DNA from 4 places in the Streptomyces sp. G45 genome. Region 4 is predicted to be linked to each of the others. Evidence: riboswitches for the same ligand, from Rfam matches in the RefSeq annotation. Region 4 holds a riboswitch; each other region holds the start of a gene.

Region 1 (4,556 bases), 2.3 Mb from region 4:
AGCCGTGACGTGATCCGACGCAACACCACCATCCTGCCGCTGTACTCGCTGATGCTGGGCCTGCTCGCGCTGCTCGGCTTCATGGCGATCGCGGCCGGGGTGAAGGTCGACAACGGCCAGTTGGCGATCCCGCAGCTGTTCGAGGACATGTTCCCCGACTGGTTCACGGGCGTCGCGTTCGCGGCGATCGGCATCGGCGCGCTGGTGCCCGCGGCCATCATGTCCATCGCGGCCGCGAACCTGTTCACGCGCAACATCTACAAGGACTTCCTGAGGCCGGACGCGACGCCCGAGCAGGAGACGAAGGTCTCCAAGCTGGTGTCGCTCCTGGTGAAGGTCGGCGCGCTCGTCTTCGTCCTCGGCATGGACAAGACGGTGGCGATCAACTTCCAGCTCCTGGGCGGCATCTGGATCCTCCAGACCATGCCCGCGCTGGTCGGCGGCCTGTTCACACGGTGGTTCCACCGCTGGGCGCTGCTCGCCGGGTGGGCGGTCGGCATGGTGTACGGGACGGTCGCGGCGTACGGCGTCGCCTCGCCGACGCAGAAGCACTTCGGCGGCTCCGCCAAGGAGATCCCCGGCATCGGCGAGATCGGCTACATCGGTCTGACGGCGTTCGTCCTCAACGTGGTGGTGACCGTCGTCCTCACCGTCGTCCTGAGGGCCCTCAAGGCCCCCGAGGGCGTCGACGAGACGTCTCCCGAGGACTACACGGCGGACGCCGGGGACGCGGGCGTCCGGGCCGAGCTGCCGAAGGTGGGCGCCGGGCACTGATCCGCGCCCTACGCGAGGATGGCCCCATGAGACGACGTCTGCTGCCGCCCGTGTGCCTGCTGCTCGCCCTGACGGGGTGCGGTACGGAGGACTCCGGTGCGGGATCCGCCCCGGACCGCGCCGAGTTGGAGGCGCGGGCCCGGGCGGCGCAGACCGTCGTCGAGCACGTGTACGTGACCGAGGCCGACGGGTACACGGCGGCGACCCAGTCCGCGGGCGTGCTCGGCGCCGACGGCTTCCAGGTCACGTACGTGCACAAGCGCGGCGGCGGGCGGATCGCCCTGCGCGTCGACCGCGGCACCGTCGACGACGCGAACTGCCGCACCGTCCCGCCTGCGGCCAGCAGGTGCGAGAAGGACGGTCCGGGCTGGTACCGCGTGACCGGCCAGGCGCACGAATACGCCCGCTCCGAGAACGGGCTGCGCGTCCAGGTCTCCGCCGACCGCGGGGCCGTCGGCCGGGACGTGCTGCGCGCCGCCGCCGAGCGCGCCCACCGCGCCGACGACCGCGAACTCGACGCGATCCTGCCGAGGCCCGCGGACCCCATGGGCCTGCCCACGGACGGCGGCGACACGGGCACGCCCGCCACGCCCCGCACACCCAGCACACCCACCGCCCCCGTGGAGCGCGGCGACCTGCCGGAGTTCGGCGACCAGGCGCCGACGGACCCACCGCACGTCGGCGGCTGAGGAAGCGGGAAAACGGGGCCCGCCACCGCCGCCCTCGGGCACACTGCCGCGCATGGACATCACCATCAGACGGGTGCGGCCGGACGAGTACGCGGCGCTGGGCACCCTCACGGCCGAGGTCTACGCGGACGCCGGTCTGCTGGCCTTCGACGAGGCCGACGGGTACCGGGAGCAGCTGCGGGACGTGGCCGGGCGGGACGCCGCCGCCGAGGTCCTGGTGGCCGTCGAGGGCGAGCGGCTGCTCGGCGGCGTGACGTACGTGCCGTCGGCGGGCGGGCCGCTCGCCGAGATCTGCCGGGACGGCGAGGCCGAGATCCGCATGCTGGCCGTCGGCCGCGAGGCGCGCGGCCGGGGCGCGGGCGAAGCCCTCGTACGCGACTGCGCCCGCCGAGCCCGCGCCGCCGGGCGCACGGCGCTGGTGCTGTCCACCCAGCCCGCGATGGGCGCGGCGCAGCGGCTGTACGTGCGCCTGGGCTTCGTCCGCGCCCCGCGCCGGGACTGGGAGCCGCTGCCCGGCCTTCCGCTGCTCGCCTACGCGTTGCCGCTGTAGACCGCCGTAGGCCGCCGTAGGCCCCTGTAGACCCCCGTAGGCCCCTGTAGACCGCTGTGAACGGCGGTGCGGCCGGGGCCGTGTGCCGCCGCGCCCGCCGCCGTGCGGACCGCCGCGCGCACCCCCGCGGTTGACGCCCGACGGCACCTTCCGGTGAGGTCTGCGTCACCCTCCGACACAACATCTAGGGGCGCTTCCAGAAGCCAGCACAAGATGTATGCTCGTGCTCGCTGTCGCCGCAGGGGAATCCGGTGCAAGTCCGGAACTGTCCCGCAACGGTGTACGTGTGCGCTTTTGCGTACCCATCAGTCCGAGGACCTGCCGACAGCGCGCCCGTACCGCCCGGTCCGGGCGCCAGATGTCCGGGCCTCGTGGAGTGGGCTGAAGGACGCGCAGTACGCCACCGCCGCGCGCGGTCGCGCCCGCGTGCCCTCGTCCCGCCGCCAGGCCCCGAGCCGAGCGAGGGAGAGCACCACGTGACCATCGCGCCCGCCGAGCCCGCGTCAGCGCAGGCCGCAGCCGGTAACGAGACCGCCGAGCGGTCCGCGCCGACCACCGACGGTCCCGGTACCGCGCTGTTGCGCACCCTGACCGACCTCACCGCCGACCTCCCCGACGCCGACCCCGGCCGGGTCGCCGCCGCCGCGCTGCGCGGCCGCTCGGCGAAGGCCGACGAGGCGGAGCTGAGGGAACTCGCCACCGAGGCCGCCGCCGGGCTCATCTCCGAGGACCCCGCGTACTCCCGGCTCGCCGCCCGCCTGCTGACCATCGGCATCCGCGAGGAGGCCGCGTCGCAGGGCGTGACGTCGTTCTCCGAGTCGGTCGCGGTGGGGCACCGCGAGGGCCTGATCGCCGACCGCACCGCCGCGTTCGCCGCCCGGCACGCCGCCCGCCTCGACGGGCTCGTGGAGGCCGCCCTCGCCGACGGCGCCGACCGCCGCTTCGGCTACTTCGGCCTGCGCACCCTGCACAGCCGCTATCTGCTGCGGCACCCGATCACCCGCAAGGTCATCGAGACGCCGCAGCACTTCATGCTGCGCGTGGCCGCCGGGCTCGCCGAGGACGACAGCGAGCGCGCGCTCGACGAGGTCGCCGCGCTGTACGGCCTGATGAGCCGCCTGGACTACCTGCCGTCCTCGCCGACGCTCTTCAACTCCGGCACCCGGCACCCGCAGATGTCCAGCTGCTACCTGCTCGACTCGCCGCTTGACGAGCTGGACTCCATCTACGACCGCTACCACCAGGTGGCGCGCCTGTCGAAGCACGCGGGCGGCATCGGCCTGTCGTACTCCCGCATCCGCTCGCGCGGCTCGCTGATCCGCGGCACCAACGGGCACTCCAACGGCATCGTGCCGTTCCTGAAGACCCTCGACGCGTCGGTGGCGGCGGTCAACCAGGGCGGCCGCCGCAAGGGCGCCGCCGCGGTCTACCTGGAGACCTGGCACTCCGACATCGAGGAGTTCCTGGAGCTGCGCGACAACACGGGCGAGGACGCCCGGCGCACCCACAACCTGAACCTGGCGCACTGGATCCCCGACGAGTTCATGCGCCGCGTCGCCGCCGACCAGGAGTGGTCGCTGTTCTCGCCCTCCGACGTGCCCGACCTTGTCGACCTGTGGGGCGAGGAGTTCGACGCGGCGTACAAGAAGGCGGAGGCGGCCGGTCTCGCGCAGAAGACCATGCCCGCGCGCGAGCTGTACGGCCGGATGATGCGCGCCCTCGCGCAGACCGGCAACGGCTGGATGACCTTCAAGGACACCTCCAACCGGACGGCCAACCAGACCGCCGAGCCCGGCCACACCGTGCACTCCTCCAACCTGTGCACGGAGATCCTGGAGGTCACCGACGACGGCGAGACGGCCGTCTGCAACCTCGGCTCGGTGAACCTCGGGGCGTTCGTCGACACGGCGGCCGGGGACATCGACTGGGAGCGGCTCGACGCCACCGTCCGCACGGCCGTGACGTTCCTCGACCGCGTCGTGGACATCAACTTCTACCCGACCGAGCAGGCGGGGCGCTCCAACGCCAAGTGGCGCCCGGTGGGCCTGGGCGCCATGGGCCTCCAGGACGTCTTCTTCCAGCTGCGCCTGCCCTTCGACTCCCCCGAGGCCAAGGCGCTGTCGACGAGGATCGCCGAGCGGATCATGCTGGCCGCGTACGAGGCGTCGGCGGACCTGGCCGAGCGCCACGGGCCGCTGCCCGCCTGGGAGAAGACCCGCACCGCGCGCGGCGTGCTGCACCCGGACCACTACGACACCGAGCAGGCCTGGCCCGAGCGCTGGGAGGCGCTGCGGGCGCGCATCGGGAAGGTCGGCCTGCGCAACTCGCTGCTGCTCGCCATCGCCCCGACGGCGACCATCGCGTCCATCGCGGGCGTCTACGAGTGCATCGAGCCGCAGGTCTCCAACCTGTTCAAGCGCGAGACGCTGTCGGGGGAGTTCCTCCAGGTCAACTCCTACCTGGTCGAGGACCTGAAGCGGCTCGGCGCGTGGGACGCCCGCACCCGGGAGGCGCTGCGCGAGTCCAACGGCTCGGTGCAGGGC
Region 2 (4,556 bases), 7.6 Mb from region 4:
CGTTCTGGGCGCTCTTGATCCAGGTGGAGCCGCCGACGCCGCGCAGCGCGAGCCGCAGGTTGTCGTGCAGCCGCTCGACGAAGAGGCGGCGGTTGCGCCCCTTGAGGAAGACCTCGCCGTGCTTGAGCAGCACGCACGGACCGCGGCTCGCGGGCGCGCGGTCCGCTCGGGGAGTGGGCGCGGAGGGTGTAGGGGGTGTACCGGACATGTGATCCTCTCGGAGGTTCCGGCGGTCGACGTGGCCACATCGTCCACTAGGCCGGGCCCGTCGCTCGCGAACCGCGGGCGCCCGGGGGCGGGGCGTGGCGCCCGGCCCCCGGGCCCCGCCAGGGGTCAGGGCCCGGCGAGTTCCGCGCGCACCGCGCGGGCCGCGGCCACCAGGTTCTCCAGGGAGGCGCGGGTCTCGGGCCAGGCCCGGGTCTTCAGGCCGCAGTCGGGGTTGACCCACAGCCGTTCGGCGGGGATGGCCTCAAGTCCCGTGCGCAGCAGGGCCGCCGCCTCCTCGGCGCTCGGCACGCGCGGGGAGTGGATGTCGTACACGCCGGGCCCGGCCTCGCGCGGGTAGCCGTGCGCGGCCAGCTCGCGGGCGACCTGCATGTGGGAGCGGGCGGCCTCCAGGCTGATGACGTCGGCGTCGAGGTCGTCGATGGCCTGGACGACGTCCCCGAACTCGGCGTAGCACATATGGGTGTGGATCTGTGTGGCGGGCCGCACCCCGCTGGTGGTCAGCCGGAACGCCTCCGTGGCCCACGCCAGGTACGCGGCGCGGTCGGCGGCGCGCAGCGGCAGCGTCTCGCGCAGCGCGGGCTCGTCGACCTGGATGACGGAGGTGCCCGCCGCCTCCAGGTCGGCCACCTCGTCGCGCAGGGCGAGGGCGACTTGGCGGGCGGTGTCGGCGAGTGGCTGGTCGTCGCGGACGAACGACCAGGCGAGCATGGTGACCGGCCCGGTGAGCATGCCCTTGACGGGGCGTTCGGTGAGGGACTGGGCGTAGGCCGTCCAGCGGACCGTCATCGGCTCGGGGCGGGAGACGTCACCGGCGAGGACCGGCGGCCGGACGTAGCGCGTGCCGTACGACTGCACCCAGCCGTGCCGCGTGGCGAGGTAGCCCGTCAGCTGCTCGGCGAAGTACTGGACCATGTCGTTGCGCTCGGCCTCGCCGTGCACCAGCACGTCCAGGCCCGCCTTCTCCTGGAAGGACACCACCTCCTGGACCTCGGCCCGCACGCGCTCCTCGTAGTCGGCCTGGTCGGTCCGGCCCGCGCGCAGGTCGGCGCGGGCGGCGCGCAGTTCAGCGGTCTGCGGGAAGGACCCGATGGTCGTGGTGGGCAGCAGCGGCAGACCGAGGTGGGCGCGCTGCGCGGCGGCGCGCTCGGCGTACGCGGGTGAGCGGCGGGCGTCGGCCGCGGTGACGGCGGCGGCGCGGGCCCGCACGGCGGAGTCGTACGTGATCGGGGAACGGGCGCGGGAGTCCAGGTCGGCGCGGTTGGCGGCGAGTTCGGCGGCGATCGCGCCGGTGCCCTGGGCGAGGCCCTTGGCGAGGGTGACGACCTCGGCGGTCTTCTGCTGGGCGAAGGCCAGCCAGCGCAGGATCTGCGGCGCGATGTCCCGCTCGGCGGCCGCGTCGAGCGGCACGTGCAGCAGGGAGCAGGAGGCGGCCACGTCGACGCGGTCGGCGAGGCCCAGCAGGGTGCCCAGCGCGGCCAGGGACGCCTCCAGGTCGTTGACCCAGACGTTGCGGCCGTCGACGACGCCCGCGACCAGGCGCTTGCCGGGCAGCCCGCCGACCGCGGCGAGGGCGTCCAGGTTGGCGGCCGCGGGTCCCGTGAAGTCCAGGGCGAGCCCGTCGACGGGGGCCTTGGCCAGGACGGGCAGGGCCTCGCCGAGCCGGTCGAAGTACGAGGCGACCAGCAGCTTCGGCCGGTCCGTGAGGGCGCCCAGGTCACGGTAGGCGCGGGCGGCGGCGTTCAGCTCTCCGGGGGAGCGGTCCTGCACGAGGGCGGGCTCGTCGAGCTGCACCCACTCGGCGCCCGCCGCGCGCAGGTCGGCGAGGACCTCGGCGTACACCGGGAGCAGCCGGTCGAGCAGTGTGAGCGGGTCGAAACCGGCGGGCACGCCCGGTGCGGGCTTGGCGAGCAGCAGGTAGGTGACGGGCCCGACGAGCACGGGCCGGGCCGCGAGGCCGAGCGCGCTCGCCTCACCGAACTCCGCGACCTGCCGGGAGGAGTCGGCCGTGAACACCGTATCCGGTCCCAGTTCCGGCACCAGGTAGTGGTAGTTGGTGTCGAACCACTTCGTCATCTCCAGCGGCGCCACGTCCTGGGTGCCGCGCGCCATGGCGAAGTAGCCGTCGAGCGCGTCGGCCGCGACGGCCTCGCGGTGCCGTTCGGGGATCGCCCCGACCATGACGGTGGTGTCCAGGACGTGGTCGTAGTACGAGAAGTCGCCGCTGGGCACCTCGTGGACACCGGTGTCGGCGAGCCGCTGCCAGGTGGCGCGGCGCAGTCGGGCGGCGGTCGAGCGCAGTGAGTCCGCGGTGACGCGGCCCTTCCAGTAGCCCTCGACGGCCTTCTTCAGTTCCCGGTGCTGTCCCTGACGGGGGTAGCCGTACACGGTGGCCCGTGCTGCCGCGGCTGCGGGCTTGGTGGTCACGGAGATCTCCTTCGCGAGATGAGTCCCTGAGGTCCCGGGGACGGGACGCGGGCGCGAAGGGGTGACGGACCGGGCGGCACGGGAGCGCGTGCCGCCCGGCACGCCCGTCCGCCTGGTATGTACGCCGACCCGCCCACGAGGTCACCGGGATGTCCGCGCGCGAACGGGTCGCGCACGGGCAGGTGGCAGGTCTTCGGACTCGCGGGCACGTCCTCACCCTGTGAGGACACCTACTGGCCGTCGCTTCCCAGACCCCGTACGTCGGATCCAGTGCTTCTGACGGCGGTCGTTCCCGCTCACCGCTGCGGGGCAGTCCCGGATTCCCACCGGGTTCCCTCTTGCGACGCCTCCCGCCTGGCGGACGGGGCGAACCAGCTGCACGGGCCAGCCTAGAGGGTGACGGGGCGGGTGGGACAGGGTGTCCGTGATCTGGATGCGGGGCGGCGCGCGCGGACGCATGGGTATGTGGGCGTGGGTGTGGGTGCAGGGGCGCGCCTGGCGGTGGCGCCGATGCGGGCCTGGCGGGCGGTGCGGGTGCGGGCTTGGACGGCGCGCGGGCCCCGGCCCCAGGTCGGGGCGGCGTGGGCCGGACCGTGGGCTGGACGCACAAGAAAGGCGAGGGGGCCGCTGCCTCCTCGCCACTCTCAACGTATAGCGCACGGGGGGCCTTGCGGCAAGGCCCCCGCCCTGCCGCAGAATGCCTGGCCTACAGCCATGACCTGCGTAAACGGGAGTTCTCATGATCGACGTGGTCGTTGTCGGCGCCGGGCCCACCGGGCTGATGCTGGCCGGTGAGCTGCGTCTCGCGGGAGTGCGCACCGTCGTCCTCGACAAGCTGACCGAGCCGTCCGGGCAGTCCCGCGGGCGTGGCCTGCACGCGCGCAGCGTCGAGATCATGGATCAGCGGGGCCTGCTCGACCGGTTCCGCGCGGCCAGCGAGACGTTCCAGGTCGGAGGCCTCTTCGGCGGCATCATGAAGCCGTGGCCCGCAGGGATGGACACCGCTCACCCGTACGGTCTGGCCACGCCGCAGCCGGTCACCGAGCGGCTGCTGGAGGAGTGGGCGTGCGAACTCGGCGCCGAGATCCGGCGCGGCCACACGGTGGTCGGGCTGAGCCAGGACGAGGACGGCGTGAACCTCGAACTGGCCGACGGCACGAGCCTGCGCGCCCGCTACGCCGTCGGCTGCGACGGCGGGCGCAGCACGGTGCGCAAGCTGCTCGGCGTCGGCTTCCCCGGTGAGCCCGCCAAGGTCGAGACGCTGCTCGGGGACATGGAGGTGACCGAGGCCCCGGAGGCGGTCGCCGCCGTCGTCGAGGAGGTCCGCAGGACCCAGCTGCGGTTCGGCGTCCTTCCCGACGTGGACGGGAACAAGGGCGTGTACCGGATCATCGTGCCCGCCGAGGGTGTGGCGGAGGACCGCGGCGCGGGGCCGACCCTGGAGGAGTTCAAGGCGCGGCTGCGGGCCGTCGCGGGCACCGACTTCGGGGCGCACACGCCGCGTTGGCTGTCCCGGTTCACCGACGCCACGCGGCAGGCCGAGCGCTACCGCGTCGGCCGGGTGCTGCTGGCCGGGGACGCGGCGCACATCCATCCGCCGACCGGCGGCCAGGGGCTCAACCTGGGCGTGCAGGACGCGTTCAACCTGGGCTGGAAGCTGGCCGCCGAGGTCAACGGCCGGGCGCCGGAGGGCCTTCTCGACAGCTACCACGCGGAGCGGCACCCGGTGGGGGCCCGCGTCCTCGACAACACCCGCGCGCAGATGGCCCTGCTGGGCACCGACCCGGGTGCGACGGCGCTGCGGGAGCTGTTCTCGACGCTGATGGACTTCGAGGAGGTGAACCGGTACGTGACCGGCATCATCACGGCGATCGGGGTCCGCTATGACCTGGGCGGGAGCGGTG
Region 3 (4,556 bases), 5.7 Mb from region 4:
GTCAGCAGGGCCGTCACGGACAGCAGGATCAGGCGGACCCGGGCCACGTGCACCCCGAGGGAGGCCGCCGCGTCCTCGCCGAACGCGAACGCGTCGAGCGTACGGGCGTGGCCCAGGCAGATCGTGAGGGCCACGGCGAGCACGGCCGCGCACGCCGCCACGTCCGTCCAGCCCGCCCCGCTCAGCGAGCCGAGCAGCCAGAACAGCACGCCCCGGGTGGTCTCCGCGTCGGCCGACGTCAGGATGACGAAGGAGGTGACGGCGGAGAAGAACTGCATGGCGGCGACCCCGGAGAGGACCACGCGGTCCGCGGTCGCGCCGAGGGCCCGGCTGAGCAGCAGCACGAACGCGAAGGCGCCGATGGCCCCGGCGAACGCCCCGGTGGACAGCGTGAGCACGCCCCCGCCGACGCCGAGGACCACCACGGCGACGGCGCCCGTGGACGCCCCGGAGGAGACGCCGAGGACGAAGGGGTCCGCGAGCGGGTTGCGCAGCAGGGACTGGAGCACGGCGCCGCACACCGCGAGGCCCGCCCCGCACACGCCCGCGAGGAGGGTGCGCGGCATGCGCAGGTTCCAGACGATCCCGTCGCGCAGCGGGGTGAGTTCGGGCTCGCCCCAGCCGAGGTGCGCGGCCACCGCCGACCACACGTCCGGCACGGAGATGTCCGCCGGGCCGATGGTGACGGAGACGGCCACGGACAGCAGCAGGGCGGCGAGCCCCACGGCGCCCAGCAGGGTGGCGCGCGCGGCGGCGCTCACCGCGCGGGGCCGGACGTCCGCCGCGCTCACCGCGCCAGGCCGAACGTCCGCAGGCCCGCCGCGACCTGCTCGATGCCGTCGACCGTGCGGATCGTCGGGTTCAGGGCCTGGCCGCTGAGCAGCACGTACCGCTTCTTCTTCACGGCGGTGAGGTTCCTGGTGACGGGGTGGGACTCCAGGAACGCGATCTTCGCGCGGGCGCTCTCCGCCGACTGCGCCTTGCGCGTGAGGTCGCCGATGACCAGGACGTCCGGGTCGCGGTCGGCGACGGTCTCCCAGTTGACCTGGGGCCATTCGGCGCGGGTGTCGGCGAAGGCGTTGCGCAGGCCGAGGGTGCGGGTGATGACGCCGGGCGCGCCGCAGCAGCCCGCGATGTACGGGGCCTTGGAGTCGGAGAACCAGTACGCGACGGACGTCCGGGACCCCTTCGGTGCCTTCGCCGTGCGGGCGGCCTTCGCCGTGCGGGCGGCCTTCGCGGTGCGCGCCTTGAGGTCCGCGATCAGGCGTTCGCCGCGCTCCTCGACGTCGAAGATCCGGGCGAGGTCGCGGATCTCGCCGTAGACGGTGTCCATGGTGAGGGTCCGCACGCGCTTGCCGTCGCCGTCGCCGCTGTTGTCCTTGCCCGCGCAGTCGGTGGGCGAGACGTAGACGGGCACGCCGAGCCCGGTGAACTTGGCGCGGTCGGCGACGCCGCCCTTGCCGACGGTGTACAGGAACGACGCGCTGACGAAGTCCGGCTCCTTGGAGAGGACCTTCTCCAGGGAGGGGTAGCGGTCGGCGAGGCGCTCGACCTTGGCGTTGGCCGCCTTCAGGTCGGGGCGGACCGGGTCGGTCCAGGTGCCGGTCCCGGCCATGCGGTCGGCGAGGCCGAGGGAGAGCAGGATCTCGCTGGAGCCCTGGTCGAGGGAGACGGCCCGCCGGGGCGGCGCGTCGACGCGGACCTTCGCGCCGCAGGCGGTGACGGTCACCGGGAAGCCGTCGGCCCCGGCCCGGTCGTCGTGGCGGGCGGCGGGGCCGCCGCAGGCCGTGAGGAGGACGAGCCCCGCGGCGAGCAGGGCGGTACGGCGCACGCGCCGCGCGGGGCGGTGAACGGCGGCGACGGCGACGGCGACGGCGGGCGGGACAACGTGGGGCACAGGACTTCCCGGGTCTCATGGCTCATGCGCGGAGCCTGGTCTGCGAAACCCCGCCGCCCGGCGCCCGGGCGGCGGTGCCAGCAGGTCTTCGGACTCGAGTTCGTCCGGACGGGGCCGCCTTCCCGGGCGTCCGCACGCCCAGTGGCCGCTGGCCCCGCCCGTCCCCCTCACCGCTGCGCGTCAGTTCCGGATTCCCACCGGATTCCCTGGCCCGGGTGCGGGCGCGACTGGCGTGCGCAAGCTATCACCCCGCCCCGGCGGGCAGGGCCGTCGCCCCTGGCCGTCACCCCTGGTCGGGGCGGGGCTCACCGCGGTAGGTCCCGAAGGACCACTTGTTGCCCTCGGGGTCGGCGATGGTGAACTCGCGGCTGCCATAGGGCTGGTCGGCGAGCGGCCGCAGCACCTTCGCGCCCGCCGCCGTGACCCGCCGGTACAGGTCGTCGACGCGGTCCGTGACGACGTACGCCCCGAACGTGCCGGGGTCCAGGCAGTACGCGGAGGACGCGGGGTCGTGGTCGCCGAGCATGATGCCGCCGCCCTCGGGCCAGTCGAGCTGGGCGTGGGCGACGCGGCCGCCGTCCTCGTGGACGGCGGTGCGCAGGAAGCCGACGGTGGAGACGAGGAAGTCGATCAGGGCGGGGGCGTCGTGGGCCTGGAGGGAGGGCCAGACGTCGGGGGCGCGCAGGTTCCGGCCGTCGGCGGGTGTGCCGGAGTGCGCACCGCTCTGGTGCGTTTCATCAGCTTTGGTGGCGTTTGCGGCGTTGATGTCGTTCATGGGGTCAGTCTTCGCCGTCGCGGTGTCCCCCGGCTTGGATATTCCGGCACTCTTCGGCGAGCCAGGCGCTGGGGCTGAGGCCGGTGTACTGGCGGAAGTCCCGTACGAGGTGGGAGTGGTCGTAGTAGCCGCTGTCGGCGGCGACGCGCGCGAGGTCCAGGGGCGCGCCCGCGGCGAAGGCGCGGGCCGCGCGGCCCTTCGCGTGCTGGAAGCGCATGAGGCGGGCGGCCTGCTTGGGGGTGACGCCGGTCTCGGCGCGGAACAGCGCGGTCAGGCGGCGCTCGCTGAGCGCCACGTGCGCGGCGAGGCCGGGCAGCGTGCCCGCGCCGCGGCGCCGGGCGAGCCAGGCCCAGGCCTCGGCGACCTCCGGCCGCACCGCGCCGGACCCGTCGGCCGCGCGGCGGGCCAGGTAGGCGTTCAGGCGGGCGAACCGCTCGCCCCAGGTGTCGGCCGCGCACAGTTGCTCCCGTACGTCGGCGGCGGCCCGCCCGAGGACGTCCGTGCCGTCGGTGACGAGCCGCCCGGTCAGTTCGGCGGCGGGCAGGCCGAGGAGGGCGCGGGCGGCGAGCGGGTGCAGGGCGAGCTGGATGCCCGCCTCGTGCTCGGGCCGCACCACGTACGCGGGGCTCTGGTGCAGGCCGCCCACGACGATCTCGGTGCGGGCGGCGCCGGGCCCGGCGGCCTGGTCGGGGGTGGCGCCGGTGACGACGGGCCCGTCGAGCGAGAAGATCAGCGTCAGGTACGGGGACGGCAGGCCCCGGTGCAGGCCCGGGGTCTGGCCCCGGCTCCGGTAGCCCACGGCGGAGACGACCCCGCCGCCGTACGGGGGCGGGGTGGCGCGGACGAACTCGCTGGTGGCGGGGCCCATGGGTCCATTGTGGCCGCGTGCCCGGCCCGTGCGCGCCCCTCCGCCGCCCGTGCCCCCGCGTCCGTGCGTCCGTGCGTCAGCCGTGCTGGAGGCGGCGGAAGGCGGCCCGGGTCGCCTCCCGGTCGGCGCCGTCCGCGAGGAGCGCGTACAGCAGCAGCCGGGCCTTGGGGGCGTCGAGGGGGCCCGCGGAGAGCAGGCCGCGGGAGAGCAGGTCGGCCTCGGAGCCGGGGCCGCGGTAGGTCTCGCTGAGCAGCGGGCCCGCGCCGGTGCGGGAGGCCAGGACGACGGGGATGCGGTCGGCGAGCTTGGCGAGCGGCTCGACCAGCCACTTCGGCGCGTGTCCGGCGCCGAACGCGGCGACGACCAGGCCGTCGAAGCGGTCGTCGACGGCGTCGAGCAGTTCGCCGCCGTCGCCGATGCTGAGGGTGACCAGCGCGACGCGGGCGGGCTCGCGCAGCCGCAACGGGCGCTCCACCGTGGGCCCCTGGGGTCTGAGCAGGATGCGCGGGACGCCCTCCACGACCCGGCCGAGGGGGCCCGCGCCGGGCGAGGCGAACGTGGTGAGCGACGTCGTGTGCGCCTTGCGGACGTGGCGCGCGGCGTGGATCTCGTCGGCGAGGACCGTGACCACGCCGAGGCCCCGGCAGCCCGGGTCGGCGGCGACCGCGAGGGCGGCGGCGAGGTTCGCGGGGCCGTCCGCGCCGGGCAGGTCCGGGCGGCGCATCGCGCCCGTGACGGCCACCGGGGTGCCGGGCGCGCACACCACGTCGAGCAGGAACGCCGTCTCCTCCAGGGTGTCGGTGCCCTGGACGACCACCACGCCGTGGCCCGCGGCCGTGGCCTGGTCGACGCGCTCGGCCAGGGCCGCGAGGTCCGTCAACGTCAGGGAGGAGCCAGGGAGTTGGCGTACGTCGTGGAGCTCCACCGTGACGCCGTCGGGCACCGGGACGGTCGCGAGGGTCTCGGCGCCCGTCAGGCGGGTGGGGCCGCCGCCCGCCCTCGCCGAGATGGTGCCG
Region 4 (4,556 bases):
CGATCGCGTTGAGCGCGGCGGCCGCGATGGCGCTGCCGCCGCGGCGGCCCCGCACCACCAGGTGCTCCAGGCCAAAGGGGTGCGCGGCCAGGGCGTCCTTGGACTCGGCGGCGCCGACGAAGCCGACGGGCACGCCGATGACGGCGGCGGGCCGCGGCGCGCCCTGCTCGATCATCTCCAGGAGGCGGAACAGGGCGGTCGGCGCGTTGCCGACGGCGACGACGGAACCTTCGAGGCGGGGGAGCCACAGGTCGAGCGCGGCGGCGCTGCGGGTGGTGCCCAGCTTCGCCGCGAGCTGGGGCACGGCCGGGTCGGACAGCGTGCACAGCACGTCGTTGTCGGCGGGCAGCCGCTTGCGGGTCACGCCGCTGGCCACCATCTGCACGTCGCAGAAGATGGGCGCGCCCGCGCGCAGCGCCTCGCGGGCCCGGGCGACCACGCCCGGCGTGTGGACCAGGTCCCGTACGAGGTCGACCATCCCGCAGGCGTGGATCATGCGGACCGCGACCTGGCTGACGTCGGCGGGCAGGGCCGCGAGGTCCGCCTCCGCCCGGATGGTGGCGAAGGACTCGCGGTAGATCGCCGCGCCGTCCTTCTCGTAGTCGTACGTGGTCACGGTGCTCTTCTCGCTGCTCTCGGTGTGTGTGGGGGTGAAGCGGGTCATGCGGTGTTCAGGGGGCGTCATGGGGTGATCGCCGCCAGGGCGGCTTCGAGGCGGGCGGGGTCGTCGAGGGCGACGGCACCCCCGTCGTCCCGGCCGGGCCCGGCGGCCGACAGGCGGTAGCCGCCGTCGGCGACGGCCACCGCGTCGATCCGGTCGCCCGGGGGGTGCCCGCAGCGGCGTGCGCAGCCGGACCAGTACAGGGGCAGGCCGCCGGGCGTGGCCTCGGGCAGGGCGCGCGCGGCGTCCGCCCGCACGTCCGCCAGGGACTTGGCGCAGCCGGGCCGCCCGATGCAGGCGCCCACGCGCAGCCACGGGGAGTCGGCGTCCGTGACCAGGCCGGTGGCGCCGAGGCGCCCCAACGCCTGTGACGCGCCCGCGGAGTCGAGGCCCGGCACGGGGACGACGACACCCCGCCACGGCGTCAGCCTCAGCTCCCCCAGGGGGGACCCGGCGGCCACAGAGGTCAACTCCCGCCACTGCGGGGCCGTCAGACGGCCCAGCGGGGCGTGCACCGCCAGGGTGTCACCGGTGACACCCGGAGCCGGGACGCGCGCGGCGCCCACCGGATCCAGCGGCTGCCGCGCGCAGTCGACGCCACCGGCCGACAGGGCGTCCCGCACGCGGTCCAGCAACGCGCCCTCGGAGAGGGCGAGTTCCCGTACCCGCCAGGCGTTGGTGCCGCTCGTCCGCGCCACCTCCAGGAACGTCTCCGCGGCGATCAGCGCGGCGCGCGGCGCGTCCTCGCCGGACACCCGCAGCGCCTCGCCGCCCGCCCCGAGGCCCAGCAGCGCGCCGCCGTCCGCGGTCGCGCGCAGCGTCACGTCCGCGCCGAGCCCGGCGACGTCGGCGCGGCCGTCGTCGAGCGCGAACAGGAACCGCCCGGACAGCTCCCGCGCGGCGTCACTCGCGCACAGCGCCGCGTCGAGCGCCACCAGCCAGGGCCGCACGTCCCGCAGCCCGGCGCCGTCGAGGCCGGACAGCGGCGAGGCGACGACGTTGCGCACCCGCTCGTGCGCGGGTGACGGCAGCAGCCCGGCCGCGGTCAGGGCCGCCGCCAGGTCCGCGCCGCAGGTGTCCGCGAGGCCCCGCAGCTGCACATTGCCGCGCGAAGTGAGATGCAGTTCACCATCGCCGAGTTCGCGCGCCGCGTCGCCGAGCGCCCGCGCCTGGCGCAGGCCGAGCACACCGCCGGGAACCCGGACGCGCGCCAGCGCCCCGTCGTGCGCGGAGTGCAGCCGCAGGGCGCCCGGGCAGGCGTCACCGCGGTCCCGTGAGGCCGCCGCGGCCTGGGGTGATGTGCGGAGGGGAGCCGAGGGCATGGCGGCGAGCATACCTACGATCACACCGGGTGGACGCCCCCGCACCGAGCCATCGCCGCCTACTATGCTGCTCGGCGGATCATCCGATCCGCCATCGCCAGACGGCGACAGGGGAGGAAGCCCGGTGCGAGTCCGGCGCGGTCCCGCCACTGTGAGCCGGTCCCCCAGGGACCCGGTGAGCCAGGAACTCCCGCCGTCGTGAACCGCCCGGGGCGCGGACCCCGAGGAAGGCCAGACGCCGCATGCTGCCCGCATCCGGGGACCACACCCCGAGCTCTTCGTCTCCCCGCATCCTGCTCCTGTCGACGTCCGACACCGACCTGCTGAGCGCCCGCGCGGCCACCGGCCCCGTGACGTACCGGTTCGCGAACCCCGCCCGGACCGCCCTCGACGACCTCCCCGCGCTTCTCGACGGCGTGGACCTCGTCGTCGTACGCCTCCTCGGCGGGACCCGCGCCTGGCAGGAGGGCCTGGACCTGCTCCTCGCCGACGGCCGCCCCGTCGTCGTGCTCACCGGCGAACAGGCGCCCGACGCCCAGCTCATGGCCGCCTCCACCGTCCCCGTCGGCATCGCCGCGGAGGCCCACGCCTATCTGGCGCACGGCGGCCCCGCCAACCTGGAGCAGCTGGCCCGGTTCCTCTCCGACACCGTGCTGCTCACCGGCCACGGCTTCGAGGCGCCCGCGCCCGCCCCCACCTGGGGGCCGCTGGAGCGCGAGGCCAAGCAGGTGGACGGCCCGACCGTGGCGGTGCTCTACTACCGCGCCCACCACATGAGCGGCAACACCGCCTTCGTGGCCGCGCTGTGCGACGCCGTCGAGGAGGCGGGCGCGCGGGCGCTGCCCCTGTACGTGGCCTCGCTGCGCGCCCCCGAGCCCGAGCTGATCGACGCGCTGCGCGGCGCCGACGCCATCGTCACCACCGTCCTCGCGGCGGGCGGCACCAAGCCCGCCGACGCCTCCGCGGGCGGCGACGACGAGTCCTGGGACGCGGGCGCCCTGACCGCCCTGGACGTGCCGATCCTCCAGGCGCTGTGCCTGACCGGCTCGCGCTCCGCCTGGGAGGAGAACGACGAGGGCGTCTCCCCGCTGGACGCCGCCAGCCAGATCGCGGTGCCCGAGTTCGACGGCCGCCTGATCACCGTGCCGTTCTCCTTCAAGGAGATCGACGCCGACGGCCTGCCCGCGTACGTCGCCGACCCCGAGCGCGCGGCCCGCGTCGCCGGGATCGCCGTGCGCCACGCCCGCCTCAGGCACATCCCGGCCGCCGACAAGCGCCTCGCGCTCGTGCTGTCCGCGTACCCCACCAAGCACGCCCGCATCGGCAACGCGGTCGGCCTGGACACGCCCGCGAGCGCCGTGGCCCTGCTGCGCCGCCTCAAGGACGAGGGGTACGACTTCGGGGACGCCGACATCCCGGGCCTGGTCTCCGGCGACGGCGACGAGCTGATCCGCGCCCTGATCGAGGCGGGCGGCCACGACCAGGACTGGCTCACCGAGGAGCAGCTGGCCCGCAACCCGATCCGCATCCCCGCGGCGGACTACCGGCGCTGGTTCGCCACGCTGCCCGAGGAGCTGCGGTCGGCCGTCGAGGAGAAGTGGGGCCCGGCGCCCGGCGAGATGTTCGTCGACCGCAGCCGAAACCCGGAGGGCGACATCGTCCTCGCCGCGCTGCGCTTCGGCAACCTGCTGATCCTCATCCAGCCGCCGCGCGGCTTCGGCGAGAACCCCATCGCGATCTACCACGACCCGGACCTGCCGCCGTCCCACCACTACCTGGCCGCCTACCGCTGGATCGCCGCCTCCGCCGCCGACGGCGGCTTCGGCGCCGACGCGATGGTCCACCTCGGCAAGCACGGCAACCTGGAGTGGCTGCCCGGCAAGAACGCGGGCCTGTCCGCCGCCTGCGGCCCCGACGCGGCCCTCGGCGACCTGCCCCTGGTCTATCCGTTCCTGGTCAACGACCCGGGCGAGGGCACCCAGGCCAAGCGCCGCGTGCACGCCACCCTCGTCGACCACCTGGTGCCGCCGATGGCGCGCGCCGACTCCTACGGCGACATCGCCCGCCTGGAGCAGCTCCTGGACGAGTACGCGCAGATCAGCTCGATGGACCCGGCGAAGCTCCCGGCGATCCGCGCCCAGATCTGGACGCTCATCCAGGCCGCGAAGCTCGACCACGACCTCGGCATGGACGACCGGCCCGACGACGACGGCTTCGACGACTTCCTGCTGCACGTCGACGGCTGGCTGTGCGAGGTCAAGGACGCGCAGATCCGCGACGGCCTGCACGTCCTCGGCGCCCCGCCCGCCGGTGACGACCGGGTCAACCTGGTCCTCGCCATCCTGCGCGCCCGCCAGATCTGGGGCGGCACCACGGCCCTGCCCGGCCTGCGCGAGGCACTCGGCCTCGACGAGTCCGCGGCCACCCGCACCACGGCCGACGCCGCCGAGGACCAGGCCCGCGCCCTGGTCGTGGCGATGGAGGCGGCGGACTGGGACCCGGCGGCCGTCCCCGCGGTGGCGGCTTCGGTCGCCGAGGACCGCCGTGACCAGGTGACGGCCATCCTGGAGTTC

What was found. A riboswitch is a leader RNA that binds a small molecule or an ion and turns the genes downstream of it on or off. The one in region 4 is predicted to bind cobalamin.
Region 1: it holds a riboswitch for cobalamin, as region 4 does, so the genes downstream of both, ACOBQU_RS12950 (ribonucleoside-diphosphate reductase subunit alpha) here and cobN (cobaltochelatase subunit CobN) in region 4, are expected to answer to the same signal.
Region 2: it holds a riboswitch for cobalamin, as region 4 does, so the genes downstream of both, metE (5-methyltetrahydropteroyltriglutamate--homocysteine S-methyltransferase) here and cobN (cobaltochelatase subunit CobN) in region 4, are expected to answer to the same signal.
Region 3: it holds a riboswitch for cobalamin, as region 4 does, so the genes downstream of both, ACOBQU_RS28170 (ABC transporter substrate-binding protein) here and cobN (cobaltochelatase subunit CobN) in region 4, are expected to answer to the same signal.

What each region holds. Positions count from the first base shown of each region.
Region 1 is NZ_JBMUZU010000001.1:3,232,162-3,236,717, forward strand. It holds gene mctP (monocarboxylate uptake permease MctP) at 1-774, shown strand, start outside; gene ACOBQU_RS12940 (hypothetical protein) at 801-1,463, shown strand; gene ACOBQU_RS12945 (GNAT family N-acetyltransferase) at 1,516-2,013, shown strand; cobalamin riboswitch at 2,231-2,353, shown strand; gene ACOBQU_RS12950 (ribonucleoside-diphosphate reductase subunit alpha) at 2,490-4,556, shown strand, end outside.
Region 2 is NZ_JBMUZU010000001.1:8,496,337-8,500,892, forward strand. It holds gene thiI (tRNA uracil 4-sulfurtransferase ThiI) at 1-208, opposite strand, end outside; gene metE (5-methyltetrahydropteroyltriglutamate--homocysteine S-methyltransferase) at 334-2,652, opposite strand; cobalamin riboswitch at 2,820-3,043, opposite strand; gene ACOBQU_RS36335 (FAD-dependent monooxygenase) at 3,392-4,556, shown strand, end outside.
Region 3 is NZ_JBMUZU010000001.1:6,671,590-6,676,145, reverse strand. It holds gene ACOBQU_RS28175 (FecCD family ABC transporter permease) at 1-791, opposite strand, end outside; gene ACOBQU_RS28170 (ABC transporter substrate-binding protein) at 788-1,831, opposite strand; cobalamin riboswitch at 1,980-2,105, opposite strand; gene ACOBQU_RS28165 (VOC family protein) at 2,181-2,672, opposite strand; gene ACOBQU_RS28160 (helix-turn-helix domain-containing protein) at 2,677-3,540, opposite strand; gene ACOBQU_RS28155 (asparaginase) at 3,617-4,556, opposite strand, start outside.
Region 4 is NZ_JBMUZU010000001.1:924,772-929,327, reverse strand. It holds gene ACOBQU_RS03830 (precorrin-8X methylmutase) at 1-664, opposite strand, end outside; gene cobG (precorrin-3B synthase) at 682-1,983, opposite strand; cobalamin riboswitch at 2,042-2,192, shown strand; gene cobN (cobaltochelatase subunit CobN) at 2,226-4,556, shown strand, end outside.